3 regions of the Rhizobium sp. P2_G2 genome follow, and region 1 is predicted to be linked to each of the others. Evidence: predicted binding sites of a transcription regulator. Region 1 holds the regulator's gene; each other region holds the start of a gene.
What was found. Region 1 encodes LexA, which represses DNA repair genes until DNA is damaged. Its sites were predicted from a motif close to TGTTCNNNNTGTGTTCNG; they were not measured.
Positions count from the first base shown of each region.

Region 1 (3,276 bases):
ACCGCACCAGTCGGTACGCGTGCGGTTTTCGAACTCTTGGCATATGAGGCGCATGCGCTGAGGCGAGATACTCGCCAGACGAGCGAGATCGGACGAGAGAATGTGTCTGCTAGTCCCGCTCACAGCAAGCGGCCTCCACTATTCTTGCGCGCAGAGCGCGCGCGGCGGGACCGTCTTGTTCTCCGTTCAAGACCGCGATTGCCCACGCCCTGGAGACGCCGTTTTCTAAGCACCAGCGGGAAAAAGAGGTACCGCGAATGATAAAGGCGGCGCGCACCGTGGGATAATCAAATCGTTCAGCCACTTGCATTGCAAATCGCCCTGTGCACATTAGTCATGTGACAATATGTAAGTTACATTTTGTCACTAGTCAAACAGAAAAGTGACATTTTGTGCACCATGGATGTCGTCGGTATAATCGCGAGAGCAAAGCAGGCATTGAATCTCAAGCAGGATCAAGAGCTTGCCGACTATCTCGGGGTATCAAGAAGTACCATTGCGGCATGGAGGCGCCGGGCGTCAGTGCCAGCAAAATACCTATCCGAAATGCTCTCTGGAGGTACAGTTTCCCTAGACTGGTTGATGTCGGGCAGCGGAGAGCCCAAAACGGTCGGGCGACACGGTCTTACTGACAAACCCCTTGAGATTGACAAGGAAGATCTCTGGCTAGCATTGCTCGCAACGCGTCACGAGCTTGCAAACTCCAAGTCCGAACCCGACCGGAGGCTTGCTGGCGGGTTGACGGATGACCAACTAGCGACGATCCACATTTGGGTCGGTGAGTACGTAACTCGGATCAAGGCATCTCGGGACAAATGGCTGAAATCCGGTTTGATCAAGCCTCAGGACATCTACAAAGCACTGGTCACCGAGTATGCCGTAGGTGAATTCGATGCTCCGCCTCCGCCGTGGTGGGAGGACGAGCGTATTATCTAGGGTTGCTCAATCTGTTGCTCAATCGCCAGAATGCTCCGTTCACCAATTCCGCTAGTTGCTCAATAAACTAATTTAAAACAATGACTTAATATTTATCCTGGAATGAAGAATTTGGTGTTGCTCAATCTGGCGATTGGTAACACTATTTTTCCGCGAATTATCCTTTGAAAACAAAGGTGCGTTGCCATTTTCATTCCAGAATAGCTCTGACAGCCATTCCGAAATATCTTTCGCGCCTCCACGCGTTAACCATATTTAAAACCCTTGCGGAACATACATGGAACATATAGTGTTTGTTCGAGATTTGTTTCACGATTCCCAAGGGGACGTCCATGCTGACGAGAAAACAACAGGAACTTCTACTGTTCATCCATGAGCGGATGAAGGAGTCCGGCGTGCCCCCTTCGTTCGATGAGATGAAGGATGCGCTCGATTTGGCCTCGAAGTCCGGCATCCACCGGTTGATCACGGCATTGGAGGAGCGTGGTTTCATTCGCCGGCTTCCCAACCGTGCCCGGGCGCTCGAAGTCATCAAGCTGCCCGAGGCCTATTCGCCGAGCATCAAGCCGCCGCAGAAGGGTTTCAATCCAAGCGTCATCGAAGGCTCGCTCGGCAAGGTGCAGCCGGCGCCCGCGCCGAAGCCGGCAGCCAACGAGAACTCCGGTGAAGCGGTGGCAATCCCTGTTATGGGCCGCATCGCCGCCGGTGTGCCGATTTCGGCGATCCAGAACATCACCCACGATATTTCCGTCCCGGCCGGCATGCTCGGCAGCGGCGAACATTATGCGCTCGAGGTCAAAGGCGATTCGATGATCGAGGCCGGCATCCTCGATGGCGACACGGTGATCATCCGCAACGGCAGCACGGCGAGCCCGGGCGACATCGTCGTAGCGCTCGTCGACGACGAGGAAGCGACGCTCAAGCGCTTCCGCCGCAAAGGGGCTTCCATTGCGCTTGAGGCCGCGAATCCGGCTTACGAAACTCGCATCTTCGGGCCGGATCGCGTCAAGGTCCAGGGCAAGCTGGTCGGACTCATCCGCCGCTATCACTGACAAGCGGCGATCGGTTGACGCGCGGCGAGCAGCCTCGCCTGCGTCGGCTTAATATCATTTCTTCTTCTTTGATTCCTTGAGCGCTTTGTTGCGCGCCATGATCGCGATCGCATAGCCCTCCTTGTTGACCTGACGGGCGCGGCCGAAGCCGGCGGCGCCATCCGGAACATCCTCGGTGATCACGCTGCCGGAGGCGGTCAGCGCCCCTGCCCCGATCGTCACCGGTGCGACAAGTGCACTGTTCGAGCCGATGAATGCGTCGGCGCCGATCCGGGTTTCGAACTTGTTGAAGCCATCATAATTGCAGGTGATCGTGCCGGCGCCGATATTCGCCCGCGCGCCGATGATGGCATCGCCGATATAGCTCAGATGATTGACCTTGGCGCCCTCGCCGATCGCGGCATTCTTCACTTCGCAGAAATTGCCAACCTTGGCCTTTTCGCCCAGGTCTGCGCCAGGCCGCAGCCGTGCGTACGGACCAACGCTTGCGCCTGGCGCAATATGGGCGCCCTCGATATGCGAGAAGGCGTGGATGACGACGTCACTATCGACGGTGACGCCGGGACCGAACCAGACATTCGGTTCGATCACAGTGTCGCGGCCGATCCGCGTGTCATGCGACAGGAAGACGGTTTCCGGCGCGATCATCGTCACGCCCGAGAGCATCAACTGATGACGGCGCTTCTTCTGCCAGATCGCTTCGAGTTCGGCGAGTTCCGCCCGGTTGTTGCAGCCGGCAACCATGTCGCTCGGCGCTTCGACCGTCGCCGCCCTGCCGCCTTCGCGGTGGAGGATTTCGATGATGTCGGTGACGTAATACTCGCCCTTGACATTGTTATTGGTGATTTTCGTCAGCAGCGACAAAGCCTTGCGGCCATCGATCGCCATGATGCCGCTATTGCAGAAGGTGACCTTCCGCTCGGCCTCTGTCGCGTCCTTTTCCTCGCGGATGGCGACGAGCTCGCCGTCCTTGGTAAGCAGGCGTCCATAGCCCGTGGGTTTGTCGGTTTCGAAGCCGACGACCGCGACATCATAGCCGGCGCGCACTTTCTCCAGCGCTTCGATCAGCGGTGCGGGTTCGATCAGAGGCCCGTCGCCATAGGCGACCAGGATCTGATCGTAGTCCTTTTCGATTTCGCCGCGCGCCGCCAGCACAGCGTGGCCTGTGCCGAGCCGCTCGGCCTGTTCAAAGGCGCGGACCTCGATACCGGACCCGGACGCTGCGGCCACGACCGGCTCCGCATCGCGGCCAACGACCAGCGCGATGCAGTCAGCACCGCTGCGGCCG
Region 1 covers NZ_JBFUFF010000062.1:38,469-41,744, reverse strand. The annotation lists partial or broken gene AC1D06_RS29385 (hypothetical protein) at 1-123, opposite strand, end outside; gene AC1D06_RS29380 (helix-turn-helix domain-containing protein) at 400-936, shown strand; gene lexA (transcriptional repressor LexA) at 1,269-1,988, shown strand; gene glmU (bifunctional UDP-N-acetylglucosamine diphosphorylase/glucosamine-1-phosphate N-acetyltransferase GlmU) at 2,043-3,276, opposite strand, start outside.

Region 2 (5,160 bases), on a different contig from region 1:
GATCGAGGTGCCGGCAAGCAGCGCCTGCAGTGCATCCGCCAGGCCGGCAATGTTGATGCCGACATCGGCCGCGCGCTCGCGGTCGATATTGATCGAGATCTGCGCCTGCGTCGGGTCGGCGTCGAGCCGCACGAGGTCGAACTTGCCGCTGGCGTTCAGCGCATCGATCATCTTCGCCGCATTGGTATAGAGCAGGTCATAGTCATTGCCGAGAAGCGCAAAGTTGAGGCCGCTGCCGGCGCCGCGAATGCCGAGGCTGTTGGGCTGGACGATATTGGCCTGCAGCGCCGGTGCCACCAGCAGCGCCTTGCGCACATCGGCCGAAATGTCTGCCTGCGAACGGACGCGCTTTTCCCATGGCGCAAGGGTCAGGATGATCATGCCCTGGTTGGCCTGGCCGTTCTGGCCGCTGATGGTGAAGATGTTCTGGATCTCGCCGCCGTCGATCAGCGGCTGCAACTGCTCTTCGACCTTGGCGAGCTGGTCCTGGGTATATTCGAGGCTGGAGCCCTGCGCCGATTGCGCCCGGATCATGATCGTGGCGCGATCTTCCCGAGGCGTCAGTTCCTGGCCGAGCGAGAAGAACACCACGACCGCGGCAAACGAGATCAGCACAGCCGCGGCAACCACCATGCCCGGCACCGCGAGCACGACGGCGAGCGTCTTTTCATAAAGCTTGGCAAAACCGGTGCCGAATAGTCCGAGCAGCCCACCATGCTCCTCGACATCATGCCGGCCGAGCATGCGCGAGGCGAGCATCGGGCAGAGCGTCAGCGCCACCAGGCCCGAAAGCAGCACGGAGACAGCCAGAGTAAAGCCGAATTCGCGAAACAGACCGCCGGCCTGGCCGGGCAGGAAGGCAAGCGGCACGAACACGGCCGCAAGCGTGATCGTCGTCGCCACCACGGCGAAGAACACCTGCGTCGTGCCGAGCACGGCCGCTGCTCGCGGCCCCATGCCTTCGGCGCGATGGCGGACGATGTTTTCGAGCACGACGATGGCATCGTCGACAACCATGCCTGTCGCCAGCACAATAGCGAGCAATGTCAGGATATTGACCGAAAAGCCGGCGAGATAGATGGCCGCCAGCGCACCGATCAGTGCCACCGGCATGGTGATCGTCGGGATCAGGGTCGCGGTGAAACTCCTGAGAAACAGGAAGATGACCGCCACCACGATGATGACGGCAAGGATCAGCGACGCCACCACTTCCTCGATCGCGCCGCGGATGAAATTGGCATCGTCGCTGGTGACGCGGATTTCCATGCCCTTCGGCATGGTTTTCTGCAATTCGGCGACCATGGCGCGGACGCCGCGCGAAATGTCGAGCGTGTTGGATTGCGCCTGGCGGATAATGCCCAAGCCCACGCCGGCAATGCTGTTGGAGCGCATCGTCGACGTGCCCTCCTCCGCGCCGAGCGACACGGTGGCGACATCGCCGAGCCTGACCTTGCCATTGATGATCATCGCCGCAAACTGCTCGGGCGTCGTCAGGTCCGATGTGGCGCGCACGACGATATTGGTCTGTGGGCTTTCGATCGAGCCGGCCGGCACGTCGAGGGCTGCGGTGGAAAGCGCGTCCTTCAGGTCGGCAATGGTCAGCCCGCGGCTGGCAAGCTTGGCCTGGTCGATATCGACGCGAAACGCCTTCTTCTTGTCGCCGAAATACTGCACGTCGGCGACGCCATCGACGGAGGCCAGCCGTGACTCGATACTGTCCTGGATATAGGCCGTCAGGTCCTCGGCCTTCATCACGGTCGACGTCACCGCGAGCCGGATCACCGGGTCCGAGTCCGCGTCGGCCTTGACGATCTGCGGCGCGTCCATGTTGAGGGGCAGATTGTTGCTGACGCGGCTCAGCGCATCGCGCACATCGGCGGCGGCGGTGGCAAGATCGGTGGAATCGGAAAATTCGAGCGTCACCTTGCTGGTGCCGAAAGCCGAGGTCGAATGCATCGCCTTGAGGCCGGTGACGCGCGCCACGCCGCCCTCGATCACATCCGTCACCTCACGGTCCATGGTCTCGGGCGAGGCGCCGGTCAGCAGGCTGCGGACTGTGACGATCGGCCGGTCGACGGAGGGCAGTTCGCGCACCTCGATGCCGCGGAAAGCGGCAAGGCCGGCGACAACGATCAACGCGTTGAGCACGAAGGCGAGGATCGGCCGGCGCACGAACAGCGAGGCGGAAAACGCCCTCTGGACCGTGGAGGCAGCTTTCATGGGCTCGCCGCCTTGGTCTGGTCCGCCTCTGCGACCTTGTTGGGATCGTTCTTGCCGTCCTTTTCGTCGTAGAGCTTGACCTCGAGCCCGTTGCGCAGCCGCTGCAGCCCCTCGGTGACGATCCGGTCGCCCGGATTGATCTTGCCCTGCACGAGCACGCTGTCGGAATTCCGCTGGATGACGACAGCCGGCACTTTCTCGACCTTGCTGTCCTTGCCGACGCGCCAGACGAAGGACCCGTTGCTGTCCCACTGGATGGCGAGCGGATCGACCGACGGCCAGGTGTCGCCGGGCATCTGCATCACCATTTCGAAGGATTGGCCGGCACGCAGCTCGTCATTCTCATTCGGCACTTCGGCCCTGAGATGTAGGGTGCGGCTCGCCACGTCTATGCGGTTGTCGATCGCCTGGATCTTGCCGGCATAGGTCTTCTGGCTGGCGATCGGATCGGCCTCGACCGCCTGGCCGATCTTGACCAGACCGGTAAACCGTTCCGGCACCCAGAAGTCGACCAGCAGCGTCGAACGGTCGTCGATGGTGACAACAGGCGTCGACACCGTCACATAGGCGCCGACGTCGATATTGACGATGCCGGCAATGCCTGACACCGGCGAGCGGATGTCGCGGCGATAGAGATTGAGCTCAGCCATCGACAGATTGAGCCGCGCCGTCTGCACCGCCGTCTGCGCATCCTGGAGATTGGCGCGCGAAATGATCTTCTCGACATTCTGGTTGCGGCTGAGCGTATTCTGCGCCGCTTCAAGCGCCACTTTGGCCGATTGCACGGCGATCTTCTCGATATCGTCATCGAGCTTGGCGATGACATCGCCGGCATTGACCTTCTGGCCCGGCTTGACCAGCACCTCGGCGACCTGACCCGGCACCAGCGGCGTCACTGCCACCGAGCGTACCGCAACCCCATCGCCAATGGCATTCAGCCGGTCGGCGACCTCGCCGGTCCTGGATGGCTTGACCACGACCGTCAACTGGCCGTTCAGTCCGCCGCGGTGGCTCTTGTCGCCCGGCTTAGCGGTCGGCGCCTCGCGGCCCACCAACGCTACGATGTTTTCCGGTACGCCGAGCTTGCGGGCAAAAGGCGCCGAACCCGGCATGTAGTGCATGAGGATGAGCGCGCCGACGACGAAGAAAACCAGGCCGGTCAAGAGTTGGGTCAGGATGCGCATCAAGGGTCTCCGGGCGCGCCATGGATTCTCCCCCATCAATGCTTATCTTTGATTAGTTTGCATGGGGCAAGTTGGCATTTGTCACATGGACGAATTGTAATGTAGTTGTGAACGTGCTCTGTGAACAAATCGTGACCGGCCTTTGCCAAAAATCGCCGAATCGGGCATGGGAGGCAAGATGAGCGGCTTTGATGACATCCCCTTCTTCGACGAGGAGCCTGCGCCCAAAGCAGCGCATGCGCCACGAAAGCCGGAGAAGCCGACAGCGACGGACAAGCCCGGCGGCGGCCTGGCCGCCCGTGCGCTCGCCGTGCGTCAAGGCTCCGTCCAAAAGCCATCCTATCTCGAGGGCCTGAACCCGGAACAGCTGCGCGCCGTCGAAACGCTCGATGGCCCCGTCCTGGTGCTGGCCGGCGCCGGCACCGGCAAGACGCGCGTGCTGACCACCCGCATCGCCCATATCCTCGCCACCGGCCGCGCCTACCCCAGCCAGATCCTCGCCGTCACCTTCACCAACAAGGCGGCGCGCGAAATGCGCGAGCGCATCGGCAAGCTGGCCGGCGAAGCCGTCGAGGGCATGCCATGGCTCGGCACCTTCCATTCGATCGGCGTCAAATTCCTACGCCGGCATGCCGAGCTCGTGTCGCTGAGGTCGGATTTCACCATTCTCGACACCGACGATGTCAACCGACTGCTCAAGCAGTTGATCCAGGCCGAAGGCCTCGACGACAAGCGCTGGCCGGCGCGGCAATTCGCGCTGATGATCGACAACTGGAAGAACAAGGGTTTTGACCCGAGCCAGATCCCGGAAGGCGACGCCCGCTCCTTCGGCAACGGCAAGGGCCGCGAACTCTACGCCGCCTACCAGAACCGCCTGCTGACACTCAACGCCTGCGATTTCGGCGACCTGCTGCTGCACCCGATCCGCATTCTCCGCAACAATCCGGATATTTTGGCGGACTATCAGGGCCGTTTCCGCTACATTCTCGTCGATGAGTATCAGGACACCAACACGGCGCAGTATCTGTGGCTGCGGTTGCTGGCCCAGCGGCCGAAGCGGAAAGACCAGCCTGTAGGTAAGGCACAGCCGGCCGAAGGCCGAGCCAGCGGTAGCTGGCCGGGCGACGTTTCGCCCGCCCCCGCGGAGCGCAGCCGCGATAGCGGCGACAGCGTGAGCGCAAAAGAATCGCAACAAATTAATATTTGTTGCGTCGGCGATGACGATCAGGCGATCTACGGCTGGCGCGGCGCCGACGTCGACAATATCCTGCGCTTCGAAAAGGATTTTCCGGGCGCCACCGTCGTTCGCCTGGAGCGCAACTATCGCTCCACCGCCCATATCCTCGGCGCCTCCGGCCACCTGATCGCCCACAATGAAGGCCGGCTCGGCAAGACGCTGTTCACCGACTCCGCCGATCCCGACGACGACAAGGTGCAGGTGCACGCCTCCTGGGATTCAGAGGAAGAAGCCCGCGCCATCGGCGAGGAGATCGAGCAGCTCCAGCGCAAGGGTTTCAAGCTCAACGACATGTCGATCCTGGTGCGCGCCTCCTTCCAGATGCGCGAATTCGAAGACCGCTTCGTCACGCTCGGCCTCAATTACCGCGTCGTCGGCGGCCCGCGCTTCTATGAGCGGATGGAAATCCGCGATGCGCTCGCCTATTTCCGCCTCGTCTGCCAGCCGGCCGACGATCTTGCCTTCGAGCGCATCGTCAACACGCCGAAACGCGGCCTGGGCGACACGACGATCCGCTTC
Region 2 covers NZ_JBFUFF010000020.1:50,821-55,980, forward strand. The annotation lists gene AC1D06_RS16705 (efflux RND transporter permease subunit) at 1-2,220, opposite strand, end outside; gene AC1D06_RS16710 (efflux RND transporter periplasmic adaptor subunit) at 2,217-3,404, opposite strand; gene AC1D06_RS16715 (ATP-dependent helicase) at 3,583-5,160, shown strand, end outside.
Region 2: a site for LexA is predicted at 3,525-3,542, ahead of AC1D06_RS16715 (ATP-dependent helicase). Genes of this name have one in related genera too.

Region 3 (14,913 bases), on a different contig from region 1:
CGAGTGACATTGCCGTCGGCATCGCATTCGCTTTCCTTCCAGACCGCATCCCAGGCGCCCAGGTCAGACCATTGGATCGGCGAGGGCACGACCGAAGCCAGCGTGGTTTTTTCGAAAATGGCATAATCGACCGATATATCCGGCGACTGGGAAAACTCCTTCTCGCCAAGGCGGGTGAAATCGAGGTCGGACTTGGCCACCGCGACGGCCGCCTCGGCGGCATCGAGAACTGCCGGGGCGAGCATGCGGCATTCGGACAGGAAGACTTCAGAATCGAACAGGAACATGCCGGAGTTCCAGTAGTAATTGCCCTGAGCGATCATTTCGCGGGCGCGCTCTTCGTTCGGCTTCTCGACGAAACGCTTGACATGGTGGGCGCCGCTCGGCTCGGCCTCGCCGGCCTCGACATAGCCGAAACCGGTCGCCGGCGCGGTCGGCGTGATGCCGAAGGTCGCGAGCCGCCCTGCCCTTGCCGCCGCGGCGGCGGTGTCGATCGCTTTTACATAAGCGGCATCGACACGAATATTGTGGTCGGAGGCGAGCACATGGACCAGGCGCGGCCCGTCCTTGGCGGCGATCAGCGATGCGGCGGCAATTGCCGCTGCGGTGTTGCGAGCAATCGGCTCCAGAACGACGGCCGCGAGTTCGATGCCCGCCTCCTGTGCCTGTTCGGCGACGAGGAAGCGATATTCCGAATTGGTGACCACGATCGGCTTGTCGTAGCGGCTGGGATCATCGAGCCGCTTCAGCGTCAGCTGGAACAGGCTGAGATCGCCGGTCAGTTCAAGGAACTGCTTGGGCCGGGCGCTGCGCGACATCGGCCAGAGCCGCGTACCCTTGCCGCCGGCGAGAATGACCGGGACGATGAGGCTGTTCGTCATTTGCTGTTCTCCAAAATACCTGACCTGACCGGCGGCCCAGGCGCGAAACCGGAGCCGCCACATGCAAATCCGCGTATCGCGATTGCCGGGTGCGATCAATGCCTATTCGATAGCCGGCAAGCTTCACGATACAATGCGTTGCTATCGTGACTGCAATCATGGTTAAGCCCGGCTCAAGGTGCTGCCGGAGATTTGGCGACAAACGGCCTGAATTCCTGCAAAACTCCGCCCCACCGGGTGATTCGCGATAGTGGGAAGGGCGGCATGGAGCGGCTTGCGGCGTATGTGACGCTGAGTTCGGGCTGGAAACGGCTCTTGATCGCCTTGCTCAGCGGCGCCTTCGCCGCCCTGATGCTGCCGCCGTTCGGCATTTTTGTCGTGGGCTTCATCTCCCTTTCGATCCTCGTATGGCTGCTCGATGGCGCTTCGGGCGATCCGGACCGCATGGTTGTCGCCCGCATGCTGCCCGCTTTCGTCACCGGCTGGGCTTTCGGGCTGGGCTATTTCGTCGCAGGACTATGGTGGACCGGCAGTTCACTCCTCGTCGAAGCCGACGAATTCGCCTGGGCGCTGCCGCTGGCTGTGCTTGGCCTGCCGGCCGTTCTGGCAATCTATTACGGCCTGGCGACTGCCCTTGCCCGCCTGTTCTGGGTCGATGGTTATGGCCGCATCCTGGCACTGGCCGCGGCGTTCGGGCTGGTCGAATGGCTGCGCGGCATGCTGCTGACCGGCTTTCCCTGGAATGTGATCGGCCAGGGCATGATGCCCTTTCCGCTGATGATGCAGTCGCTGGCCGTGGTCGGCAGCCATTCGATGAACATGTTAGCGGTGCTGGTTTTCGCCACGCCCGCATTGATCGCGACCGGCCGCGGCGCCGGCATCGGGATGACGATCGCGGTTCTCCTGTTCGGCGCCCATCTCGGTTACGGCTTTTATGCGCTCAATATCGCCGAGCCGGCCAAGGCGCCCGAACATCCCCATATCGTCCGCCTTGTCCAGCCGGTGATCGACCAGTCGGCCAAGCTCGACGACAGCCAGCGTATCGCCATTTTCGAGGAGCATCTTACGCTGACCAAGGCTGCGGCCGCCAAGGACAGCCGTCGTCCCGACTATATCGTCTGGCCGGAAACCTCGATCCCCTTCATCCTGACGCAGAACCCCGATGCGTTGGTCAGGATCGCCGATGTGCTCGAGGACGGTCAGATCATGATCGCCGGCGCCGTCCGCATGGAAAATGACGGAGCAACTCAGGCGCCGCGCTATTACAATTCCGTCTATGTCATCGATTCCCAGGGACAGATCATCGGCGCCGCCGACAAGGTGCATCTCGTGCCGTTTGGCGAATATCTGCCGCTGGAAAATTTCTGGAACAGGATCGGCCTGAAATCGATCGCGGCCCAGATCCCGGGTGGCTACAGCGCCGCGGCGCAGCATCAGCTTCTGGTCATGCCCGACGGCACCAAACTTCTGCCGCTCGTCTGCTATGAGGTCATCTTCCCGGATGAAACGGCTGAAATTGCGGAAAAAGCCGACGCCATCGTCAATATCACCAATGACGGTTGGTTCGGCTACACGCCGGGGCCATGGCAGCACTTCTTTCAGGCGCGGCTGCGCGCCGTCGAGACGGGCCTGCCGGTGATTCGCAACTCGAATAGCGGCATTTCCGCCGTTATCGATGCCCGCGGCCAAATCATTTTAGGGCTGAACTTTCAGGCGAAAGGTTACATCGATGTGCCTTTGCCGGGCAAAATTGTTCCGATTTCGGACAGCGCAAGCAGGACACTGTACTTCGGGTTGTTGGAAGCTTTGGCGCTATTGATTGCATTTTTTGCGCGCATGAGTTTTATATTTAATACGAATTGACCAAAAACCCCTAAAAATGCATAGTGATTTTGCGAACCGTCCGCGCGGGAGTGAAACAGCGCTGTATGGCGTCATGCAACGCTGCGTTTGCGATCTTCAACGATCCGAACACAGGCTCGCGCGGTCCCTATCAACAGGAAACGAAAATGATCGAAAACAAGAAAAAACCGAACCCCATCGACATCCACGTGGGCAGTCGGATCCGCCTTCGCCGTACTATGCTTGGAATGAGCCAGGAAAAGCTTGGGGAAGCCCTTGGCATCACATTCCAGCAGATTCAGAAGTACGAGAAGGGTACGAACCGCGTTGGTGCGAGCCGCCTGCAGGCGATCTCTACTATTCTCAACGTGCCTGTTTCCTTCTTCTTCGAGGACGCGCCCGACGGCAACCCTGCCAACACGCCTGCTGGCATGGCCGAAGCCTCCTCTTCCAACTATGTCGTGGATTTCCTGTCGTCTTCCGAAGGCTTGCAGCTCAATCGCGCCTTCGTCAAGATCAACGACCAGAAGGTCCGCCGTAAGATCGTCGATCTCGTCAAAGCGCTCGCCGCCGACGCCGAGGCCGAATAACCCGCCTCATCGCAGCGATTGCGAGCCCTATGGCAACGGGCTCGCAACCGGGCAGCTGACGCCGCCTATTTCTTTACGAGATCCGGCAATTCCTTCAGGAAATCGCTTCCGAGCAACAGGCTCGGGAGACTGTTGGATTCTTTGTGCCGATGCGCAGCCGCGCGTAGACAATTTCCCAATTGCCCTTTTTACCCCCAGCCGACAAACCAGGCGAGCGGTCGCGTGCGATCGATATTGCCCTGGCATCCCGAGGGCAGCTGGCGCCATCGTGCAGCCATTTCCCGCAAATATCTCCAACGGCAGCTGTCAGCTCACGCGGCTCAAGCTCCGCGTACCGACACCGGCGATGAAGGCGCTTGCCAATTGGATGTCTGAAGTGGCCAAAAAGCCGCATTTTTTGCAGGAAATCGGCGCATATAAGGATATATTTATGTCTTTCTGCGCTTGTCTTTTGACGACGAACTCACTAGACATGCGTCGGTCTTTTCATTGAGGGGAATTCCCGAATGCGTTCCAGCTATCTTTTCACCAGCGAATCGGTTTCGGAAGGTCATCCGGACAAGGTTTGCGACCGTATCTCCGATGAAATCGTCGATCTGGTCTACCGCGAAGCGGCGAAGACGGGTGTCGATCCCTGGACGGTCCGCATCGCCTGCGAGACGCTTGCCACCACCAATCGTGTCGTTATTGCCGGTGAAGTGCGCGTCCCCGACACGCTACTCAAGAAGGACAAGGGCGGCGCGGTCATGCATGACGCGGCCGGCCATCCGCTGATCAACCCCTCGAAGTTCAAATCCGCGGCGCGTAAGGCCATTCGCGACATCGGCTACGAACAGTCCGGCTTCCATTGGAAGACCGCCAAGATCGACGTGCTCCTGCATCCGCAGTCCGCCGACATCGCCCAGGGCGTCGACAACGCCTCCGACCAGCAGGGCGAAGAAGGCGCGGGCGACCAGGGCATCATGTTCGGTTATGCCTGCAACGAGACGCCCGACCTGATGCCGGCGCCGATCTACTATGCGCATCGCATCCTGCAACTGCTCTCCGAAGCCCGCCGCAAGGGCGAAGGCGATGCCGGCAAGCTCGGCCCCGACGCCAAGAGCCAGGTCACCGTCCGCTATGCCGACGGCAAGCCGGCCGAGGTCACCTCGATCGTGCTGTCGACCCAGCATCTCGATGCGAACTGGGATTCGCAGAAGGTCCGCTCGGTCGTCGAGCCCTATATCCGCCAGGCCCTCGGCGACCTGCCGATCGCCAAGGACGCCAACTGGTACATCAACCCGACCGGCAAGTTCGTCATCGGTGGTCCGGACGGCGACGCCGGCCTGACCGGCCGCAAGATCATCGTCGACACGTATGGCGGTGCTGCCCCGCATGGCGGCGGTGCGTTCTCCGGCAAGGACACGACCAAGGTCGACCGTTCGGCAGCCTATGTCGCCCGCTACCTTGCCAAGAACGTCGTGGCGGCCGGCCTTGCCGAGAAGTGCACGATCCAGCTTTCCTACGCCATCGGCGTCGCCCAGCCGCTGTCGATCTATGTCGATCTGCACGGCACCGGCAAGAAGGTCACCGAGGACCAGGTCGAGGCGGCGATCCGCAAGGTGATCGACCTGTCGCCGTCGGGCATCCGCCGGCACCTCAACCTCAACAAGCCGATCTATGCCAAGACGTCGTCCTACGGCCATTTCGGCCGCAAGGCCGGCCGCGACGGCTCGTTCTCCTGGGAAAAGGTCGACCTCGTCAAGTCGCTCAAGGAAGCGCTGGCGGCGTGAGCCAGGACGACGAACATTCTGAAGACAATCTCGGTGGAGTGCGGAAATCGCGCTCCACCGAAGCGTTTTTCGGTCGCCGCAAAGGCAAGGCGCTGCGCGAACATCAGTCGAAGCTGATGGGCGAGGGGCTTGCCGGGCTGAGGCTCGATCTCAGGAACCCGGCGCCATCCGATCTCGCCTCGCTCTACCCGGTGCCTGTCGACACGATCCGGTTGGAAATCGGCTTTGGCGGCGGCGAACATCTGGTGCACCGCGCGACCGGATCGCCCTCGACCGGCTTTATCGGCGTCGAGCCCTTCGTCAATTCCATGGCAAAGCTGCTGGGGAAGGTCGAAGCGCTCGACCTGAAAAATATCCGCGTCCATGATGATGATGCGACAGTGGTGCTAGACTGGCTGCCGGAGGCATCGGTGGACCAGATCGACCTGCTCTATCCCGATCCCTGGCCGAAGAAGCGGCACTGGAAGCGACGGTTCGTCTCGAATGTCAACCTCAAGCGCTTCCATCGGGTGCTGAAGTCTGGTGGCCTGTTCTGCTTCGCTTCCGACATCGACACCTATGTCAACTGGACGCTGCAGCATGTCGATCGTCATGGCGGATTTGAATGGGTGGCGAAGAACGCCAGCGATTGGCTGGCGCCCTATCCGGATTGGCCGAGCACGCGCTATGAGGCAAAGGCCCGGCGCGAGGGGCGTTCCTCCGCCTACCTGACGTTCAGGAAGCGGTGAATCTCGGTCTGCCACATCAGCCGGGGAATATCGTTTCCAGGAAGTCCAGAATTGCCTTGGTAAATTCGTCTGGCCTCTGCACCGGCGCGAAATGGCTGACGTCCTTCAGGAGCTTGAACTTCGCGCCGGCAATGGCCCCCGCAAGATATTCGGCATGCTCGTGCCGGATAAATTCGTCCCGCTCGGCCTGCACGACCGTCACCGGCACACGGATTTCCGCCAGATCAGCTGCCGAATAGTTCGGCTGGGTGCTCTGCATCGCGCCGACGGCCTGCATCATCGCATCGAAACCGTCCGGCGTGGGCGACAAAGCCGCATAGTCCTGTTTGTGACGGGAGAGACAGCGACCGATCAGCGGGGTCATTTCGAACGGCAGCGTGCCTGAATTGTCCATGTTGCAGGCGAAATAGAAGACGCCAGCAATGCGACCCGGATGCCTGTGGGCAAGGACGAGACCGGTGCAGGCCCCGTCGCTCCAGCCAACAATCGCGGCCGATCGCACCTGCAAGGCGTCCATCACTGCCAAGACATCGTCGCCCATCAAAACGTAGGAATAGGGCCGGTTGTCACGCGTGCTTCTGCCGTGGCCGCGGCTGTCGATCAGGATGGTGTTGTAACCGGCCTCGATCAGAGACGTGACTTGGTAGCCCCAGTTGCCGGCATTACCATTACCCCCGTGCAGCAGGATGACGGCCGGGCCGGTGCCGAAGGATATATACCAGATCCGCGCGCCTTCACGCTCGACATAGCCGTGCAGCCCGCCATGTGGCAGCGGCGTCGGGCCGGATTTTTCAAAGATTTCAAGATCGTCGTCGCGAAATGCCATGGAAGCCGATCCCCCGATGTTATCGCGCCTTGGTCATCTGAGGCCGGAGCGCAACGGCAGCATATGCCTTCCCTATCTGATTTTCGGGGAGGCAGCGACACTACCGTCAATGGCTTTGCAAGATCGCTGCTGTTTCCAGGCAATCAAAACAGGCAAACACATAGATCATGCCGCAGTCCGCCAGCATGACGTCATCGCTGACCGAATCAAGTTGCGCATAGAAAGTCATTTTGCTGCGGCAAAGCGGGCAGACAGGTGTCTCATCGCCCTGGATGAAGTCAGGCTCTCCGCCGAGCTTGCTTCTTTCGCCGATATCACCACCCGCCCATTCGAATCCGGGCAGGCTGGCGGCCTCTTCGTTCAACGGCACGAACTGCAGCTTGAATGGCGGTATTCTGCGCATCTGCTGCAGCCTTTTCGGAACGGCCGAGACTTCCGTGCGTTCCGCCCGAACAGAAGCCAGATGGCAATGCGCTTAATGCAGCGCTACCGTCGTCAGATCGTCCTCGGCGGCCTTGAAATAGGTCGACGAGCGGTTGTCGGTCAGCAGAATCGGGGTGCCATCGGCGCCGAACAGGGCCCAGAGGTCAATACCCGGATTGAGCGCCGGCGCTTCAGGGAACACGCGCGAAACGTCCTCGGAACGCATCTTGCGGATATAGCCGAGCTTGCCGGCTCCCAGATGCTCGAATTCGTTGCGGGTCAAACGGTCGAGACTAGCTCTCGCGGTCATGTCATGCCTCCTACTTCATTTCGGTAGACGCACGGGGAATCTCCCCGCTTCGTTACTCTGAAACGGAAATGTTAATTTTTCTCACCATCTTCTCTGGCTCGGGCCGAATGAGATCGACAGACAGCAATCCGTTCTTGAGGATTGCGCCGGTCACCTTCATCCCGTCGGCCAGCACGAAGCAGCGTTGGAATTGGCGTGAGGCAATGCCGCGGTGAAGATATTCCCTTTCGCCCTGGTCGGACTGGCGGCCGCGGATGAGGAGCTGGTTTTCTTCCGTGGTGACATCGAGGTCTTCATCGGCAAAACCGGCAACCGCAAGCGTGATCCTGAGCCGCTCGGGTTCTCCGAGCTCAGGTTCGGCCTTCAGCCTTTCGATATTGTAGGGCGGATAACCATCGTTGCTCTTGGCAAGACGCTCCAGCGTCTTTTCCATCGCATCGAAGCCCAGCAGAAGCGGGCTGGCAAAGGGCGTAACTCGGGTCATCTCAATCCATGTCCTTGGCTGCAAGCGACAATCACCGAGCCTTCATAAGGAAGCACTCCGGTTCCCCGTATATGGTGCGAATGCGAAAGACTTGCAAGACGCTTGCGCATGCCGCAGCGCCAGACCATAGTCGCCAGCAATTTACCGGCAAGGCATTAGAATCAGACGAGGTTTTCAAAACATGGCTGTGCTGCGCAAGATCATTATCGACACAGACCCCGGCCAGGATGACGCTGCCGCTATCATGCTGGCGCTCGGCTCGCCGGAAGAACTCGATGTGCTGGGGATCACGACGCTGGCCGGCAATGTCTCGGTGCAGCGCACATCGACCAATGCCCGCATCGTCTGCGAGTTCGCCGGGCGGCCGGATGTCAAAGTGTTTGCCGGGACCGACCGGCCACTCAAGCGCAATCCGGTCTCGGCCGAGCACGTCCATGGCCAGACCGGCCTCGATGGCCCGGAACTGTTCGAGCCGACCATGCCGCTGCAGGCCCAGAACGGGGTGGATTTCATCATCGAAACGCTGCGTCGCGAGCCCGCGGGAACGGTGACGCTCTGCACCCTCGGCCCGCTTACCAATGTCGCGACTGCACTGGTGCGCGCGCCCGACATTGCCGGCCGGATCCAGCAAATCGTGATGATGGGCGGGGCCTATTTCGAGGTCGGCAACATCACGCCCGCGGCTGAATTCAACATCTATGTCGACCCGGAGGCCGCCGAGATCGTCTTCAAGTGCGGCGCGCCTTTGGTGATGATCCCGCTCGACCTGACGCACAAGGTGCTGACGCTGAAATCGCGCATCGAGAAGATCCGCGCCATCGGCAGCCGTGCAGCGGTGGCGCTGGCGCAGATGCTCGATTTCTTCGAGCGCTTCGACATCGAGAAATACGGCTCCGATGGCGGGCCGCTGCACGACCCGACAGTCATCGCCTACCTGCTGAAGCCGGACCTGTTCGCCGGACGCGACTGCAATGTCGAGATCGAGGTGAATTCCGAACTGACGCTCGGCATGACCGTGGTCGACTGGTGGCGCGTCACCGACCGGCCGAAGAATGCGCTCGTGCTGAAGGATATTGATGCGCAGGGGTTCTTCGACCTGCTGACGGAGCGTGTGTCACGGCTGTGATGCAGCCGGACGAGCAGAGCCAGGAGGGCCTCAGGATCGCTTGACGCAATAGTTAAAAAAGCTTGAGGGCGCCGCCCCCGGGGAGCGGGCGGCGCAACTCGGATCAGGCCCGCATACGGCCAGCCATGGCCCGCAGGTGATGCGTGCCAACCGGCTCGGAGGTCCGGAACCGGCCAACGAGCGTGCGCAGGTTCGTCGCCTCGTCGCTGAGCGACATCGAAGCCGCGGTGGTCTCCTCGACCATGGCTGCATTCTGCTGGGTGACCTGGTCCATGTGATGCATAGCCGAGTTCATCTCGCGCAGGCCAGTGGCCTGTTCGTTGGCCGAGACCGAGATCATCCGGATCAGCCCATTGATCTGCATGACCTGCGAGGCGATCGCCTGCAGCGTCTCGCCGGTCTGGGCGACGAGGCTGACACCGTCGTTGACCTGCGCTTCGGACGTGCTGATCAGCGCCTTGATCTCCTTGGCGGCGGTGGCAGAACGCTGGGCGAGTTCACGCACTTCCTGGGCAACGACCGCAAAACCCTTGCCGGCCTCGCCGGCGCGGGCGGCTTCGACACCGGCGTTGAGCGCCAGCAGATTGGTCTGGAAGGCGATTTCGTCGATCACGCTGATAATGTTGGTGATCTGGCCCGATGATTTTTCGATGCCCTGCATCGCCTGGATGGCGCGCTGGACGATATTGCCGGATTTCTCCGCGTCATCGCTGGCGCTCTGCACGGCATTGGCTGCCGTCTTGGCATTCTCGGCGCTCGAATGCACCTGCTCGGTGAGCTCGTTGAGCGCAGCCGCCGTCTCTTCGAGCTGGGCCGCCTGCTGTTCCGTGCGCTTGGAGAGATCATTGGCGCTGGCACTGATTTCGCCGGTGCCGTTGCCGATGGCGACGACGGCGGAGTTGACCATGCGGACGGTCTCTTCGAGGCTTTCGAGCGCGCTGTTGAAATTGCACTTCAGGCTGCGATATTCGCCCGGGAAATCCGCGTCGATGCGGAAGGCGAGATCGCCGCTCGACAGTTTTTCCAGCGCGCGGCCAACTTCGGCGACGATGAACTGCTGGGTGCGGACGCCTTCGGCGCGTTCGCTTTCGTTCTGCTGACGCTCGGACTCGCTCGCCTGGCGGGCACGGCCGGCCTCTTGCTCGATGCGCACGGAGTCGGCGAGCTTGTGGCGGAAACCTTCCAGCGCGCGCGCCACGGCGCCGGTTTCGTCCCGGTTGGCCTGGCCGGAGACGACGGCGTCATAGTCGCCCGAGCTCAGCTTGCCGACATCGGCAATCAGCGCTTCGATCGGCTTCTGCACGAACTTGCGGGCCGCCAACCACAGGCCGCCGAGCACCGCGACGAGCAGAACCAGACCGGCGACGACCATCATCATCGTCTGGTCCTGCACCGGACCGGCCAGCGCCGCCTCGGGAACATCGATCAACAGGACCCAGCTGACATTGAGATCGGGTAGCTTGAACGGGTAGACGAGGCGGCTGAAGGCTTCGCCATTGGCGTTCTTGAGGTCGGGAATGGAAAGCGCCTGGCCGCTGTCGAGCGTTTCCTTGATCTTGCCGGGCTCGGCGCCATCATAGGCCTTCATCATCTGGGCAGCGGTCGGGCCGACCAGCCATTTGCCGTCCTGCGACAACAACATCACTTTGCCGGTGCCGAACGGGGTCAGCGTCGAAAGGCTCTTGGCAAGCATGGTCAGCGACACGTCCACGCCGGTGACACCGACGAGCTTGCCCTTCTCGATCACCGGATAGCTGATCGAGCTCATTGCCACCTTGCCGTCGCGCACATTGGCCTCATAAGGCTTGGTGATCGAGCCCTTCAGCGCATTCGCGGATGTCGCATACCATTCGGCGCCGTAATCCTCATCGAAGGTGCTGAAGGTCGCCTCATCGTTCTCGCCCTTCGTCCAGTAGGGATCGAAGATGCCCTTCTTGTTGCCGCCGAGCTCCAACTTGTTTTTCGCCGTGTCCTGCAACGTATCGAAAGCCTTCGGCGCTTCGGCGAACCAGGAGCCGAAAGCCGACGGCTGCTGTTCGAGATTGGTCTTGAGGACGGCGATGACCGCCTTGCGGTCGAGATTGCCCATTTCGTGGCCGTGGGAAATGACGCCCGCCATCGTGCGGGCCGCGCTGGCAAGCGCGCCGACATCCGCCGCCACCGAGGAGGCAATCGATTTGGCTTCGGTTTCCGCCTGGGCCGAGATCAGAGACTGCACGCGGTCGCGCGTCTGCGAGATCTGGAAAAAGCTGGAGCCGAGCAGAAGAATGGCGACCGTGCTGCCGGTGACAAGCAGCAGTTTCGTGGCCAGGGATTTCGGAGCAAGCATGCGCATAAAAGCCTCAGAGAGAGTGAGTGGCGACAATCACCGGCCGCCGACATGTCTCGCGGCCGATGCCGGGATCCGGCATTGCCCTCTGATTATCTGCAAAACGTTAAATTAGCGGAAAACCGTATACGAACAATTAGCCCTGATTCGGCCGTTTTGACGCAGTTCTCCAGCGACTTGCCGCAATGCAGCAAGCGGCCCTACAGACGCCCCTCGACTTCGTGCGCTACCGGGATCGACGGCTGCGCACCGGCCTTCGTGCAGGCAAGCGAGCCGGCGACAGCCGCGCGCCGCAGCGCGGTCTCGAATTTCAGGCCGCGATCGAGCCCGGCGGCGAAATAGCCGCAGAACGTATCCCCTGCCCCGACCGTGTCGACCGGCTCGATCTCCAGCCCCCTGGCCCGAACGATCTTGCCCTCGCGCGCCGCCACGACACCGTCCGCACCGAGCGTGACGATGATGGTCTGGCGATGGTCCTTGTTGATCCTCAGCATCTCGGCTTCCCGTGCCTCGTCGCTGAGCCCGCTACGGCCGGCAAACAGCTCAAACTCGGTCTCGTTGGCGATGACGATGGTGGCGAGTTGCGCCAGACGCCGGGCATCCGGCGTGATCGGGGCGATGTTGACGACCGTGGTCACGCCCTTTTCCCGTGCCGCCAACAGGCCTGCCTCGATGGCTGCCGGCGGAATCTCCATCTGCAGCATCAGGATGTCGTTGCGGTTCATCGCTGCCACCGCCGCCTTCGCATCCTCGGTGGTGACCGTGCCGTTGGCGCCGGGAACGATAGCGATGACGTTCTCGCCATCGCCGCCGACGAAGATCAGCGCCACGCCGGTGGCCGTGGAGGCGGATTTGACCCGGTCGAGGCTGACGCCGTCATAGCGGAGATAGGTCAGCGCCGGCACGGCAAACTCGTCCTCGCCGCATGCGCCGGCCATCGCGACTTCAGCGCCGGCACGGCGCGCTGCGAGCGCCTGGTTGGCACCCTTGCCGCCGGGTGCTGTGACGAAATTGCTGCCGGCAACCGTTTCGCCCGGCTTGGGCAACCGCGACACGGTGGCGATGAGGTCCATATTGATGGAGCCGAGAACGGTGATCATGGCAAGGTCCTGAAATTTCTCCCATGCGCATCTCGCAGGGAATCTCAGTCTTCGTCAACCACCCTCAGCTTCAACTGCCCGGTCCGGCTCTCGACGGAACGGCCGGCGGTGGCCTGAGCCCCGATCGGTTCACTCGCCTCGAACTCCATGGCTTCGATCTTCTCGCCGCGTTTCACCAGCTTGTCGGACGAAGTGACGATCTGCTCGACATCCTTCTGCGCGGCGAGGAAATGCGATTGCAGCTTGCGCACGCGGTCGTCGAGCCTGCCAAGGTCCTCCATCAGCCGGATCACCTCGCCCTGGATCAAATGTGCCTGCTCGCGCATGCGCTGATCCTTAAGGACCGACTGGATCACCTGGATGGAGAGCATCAACAGCGAGGGCGAGACGATCACCACCCGCGCCTTATGCGCCCTCTGCACGATCACCTCGAAATTCTCGTGGATTTCGGCGAAGATCGATTCCGACGGCACGAACATGAAGGCGGTGTCCTGCGTCTCGCCGCGGATCAGATATTTTTCGGAAATGTCCCGGATGTGGACGTCCATGTCGCGGCGGAACTGCTGGCCGGCCGCCTTGATCGCTTCAGGCCCACCGTCGCGGATCGCATTCCAGGCTTCGAGCGGGAATTTGGCGTCGATGACCAGCGACGGCTGGCCATTGGGCATTTTGACGAGACAATCGGGGCGCACACCGTTGGAAAGCGTCGCCTGGAATTCGTAGGCGCCCATCGGCAGGCCGTCGGCGACGATGGTCTCCATACGCGACTGGCCAAAGGCGCCGCGTGTCTGCTTGTTGGACAGGATCGCCTGCAGGCCGACGACATCCTTGGCCAAGGCCTGGATATTGTTCTGCGCCGTGTCGATGACCGCCAGTCGCTCCTGCAGATGACGCAAATTTTCATGCGTCGACCGTGTCTGTTCGGTCATGGTCTGACCGAGGCGATGCGTCATGCCGTCGATGCGCTGGTTGATCGCCTGGTTGAATTCATTCTGGCGCCTGCCAAAAACATCGGTCATCGCCGCAATGCGGCCCTGCATCTCGCTCTGCGCCCGAAGGATTTCAGCCAGGCGCGCTTCGGCTTCGACTGCGCGGAACCGTACTTCCTCGCCCTCCAGTTCTGCCCTGCGGCTGGCTGAGCGCCATGCGAAAAACAGAGCCAGCAGAACGAGCAGGATGACAAGCGCGCCGCCGGACAGCATCATGCCCAGCGTCACAGGGATGTTGGCGATCGTCATGAGAGGCGTGTTCATCAGAGCACTTTGCGTTGTCATGGGCAAACCATAGCAGATTCGCACGCAGACAACAGATCAAAACGAGAACATAGCCCTGTGTAGCCGGTTACAGATATATTGCAAGAGTTTTCGGCCTGTAATAAGGAGGGGATATGACCATCAGACCATTGATCATTCTTCCCGACCCTGTCCTGCGCCAGGTCTCGACCAAGATCGAGCAGGTGAACGACGATATTCGTAGCCTCGCCGACGACATGCTGGCGACCATGTATGACGCGCCCGGCATCGGGCTGGCCGCCATTCAGGTTGGCGTGCCGAAGCGCATGCTGGTCATCGATCTTTCCAAGGAAGGCGAGGACAAGAAGCCGCAGATTTTCATCAATCCGGAGATTTTGGCGGTTTCGGACGACCGCTCGATCTATGAGGAAGGCTGCCTGTCCATTCCGGATTACTACGCCGAAGTGGAACGGCCGGCGAGAATCAGCGTCAAGCATATCGACCTCCAGGGCAAAGAGCAGATGGTCGACGCCGAGGGCGTGCTCGCCACCTGCCTGCAACACGAGATCGACCATCTGAACGGCGTCCTATTCATCGACCATATTTCCCGGCTGAAGCGCGAAATGGTGATCCGCAAATTCACCAAGGCCGCCAAGATGCGGGCGTGAGCCCGGGTTCATTGATTCCGGAGCGGCAACACACTATGATATCAGTGATATCATAGGAGGCGCACCTTGAGTGATCTTCTGATCCGGAATGTTTCTGAAGGCTTGAAAAAAGATCTTCAAGCACTTGCGAAGGCCAGCGGGCGGAGTCTTTCCGAGGAGACAAAACATATTCTTAGGAAAGGCCTGGCCGTGGAGAAAGAGAACAGATCCCCGATCGATGACGACCCCTATATGCAATTCCGGCGAACTTTTGCCGATGCCTTGCTCGGCGATGACGAACATCAGGAGATGATGGATGCGATCGATGCCTGGAGGGAAGAATCCAGGTCACCGGGACCCGAAGACTTCGAATGATCGTCCTTGACACCAATGTCGCTTCCGAGTTGATCAAGGCGGCTATAGACCCTGCGGTCCTTGGCTGGCTGAGACGTGGCGATCAGTCAGAGCATTTTCTAACGGCGACCAGCGTGATGGAAATGTGGTTCGGCGCCGAGCGGATTTTCCTGCGTAATAGGTCGTCGCGCTTGCTGGATGCAACCGAGTCTCTAATCAGCAAACGTTTTGTGGCCAGGATTTTGCCGCTTGGTCCGGAAGCAGCAGCT
Region 3 covers NZ_JBFUFF010000011.1:2,584-17,496, forward strand. The annotation lists gene AC1D06_RS11255 (mannose-1-phosphate guanylyltransferase/mannose-6-phosphate isomerase) at 1-881, opposite strand, end outside; gene lnt (apolipoprotein N-acyltransferase) at 1,146-2,744, shown strand; gene AC1D06_RS11265 (helix-turn-helix domain-containing protein) at 2,891-3,313, shown strand; gene metK (methionine adenosyltransferase) at 3,820-5,085, shown strand; gene trmB (tRNA (guanosine(46)-N7)-methyltransferase TrmB) at 5,082-5,813, shown strand; gene AC1D06_RS11280 (alpha/beta fold hydrolase) at 5,830-6,639, opposite strand; gene AC1D06_RS11285 (hypothetical protein) at 6,746-7,003, opposite strand; gene AC1D06_RS11290 (BQ00720 family protein) at 7,115-7,372, opposite strand; gene AC1D06_RS11295 (Hsp20 family protein) at 7,425-7,856, opposite strand; gene AC1D06_RS11300 (nucleoside hydrolase) at 8,038-8,982, shown strand; gene AC1D06_RS11305 (methyl-accepting chemotaxis protein) at 9,086-11,317, opposite strand; gene AC1D06_RS11310 (ribokinase) at 11,512-12,411, opposite strand; gene AC1D06_RS11315 (DNA recombination protein RmuC) at 12,456-13,664, opposite strand; gene def (peptide deformylase) at 13,799-14,311, shown strand; gene AC1D06_RS11325 (FitA-like ribbon-helix-helix domain-containing protein) at 14,378-14,665, shown strand; gene AC1D06_RS11330 (PIN domain-containing protein) at 14,662-14,913, shown strand, end outside.
Region 3: a site for LexA is predicted at 13,718-13,735, ahead of AC1D06_RS11315 (DNA recombination protein RmuC). Genes of this name have one in related genera too.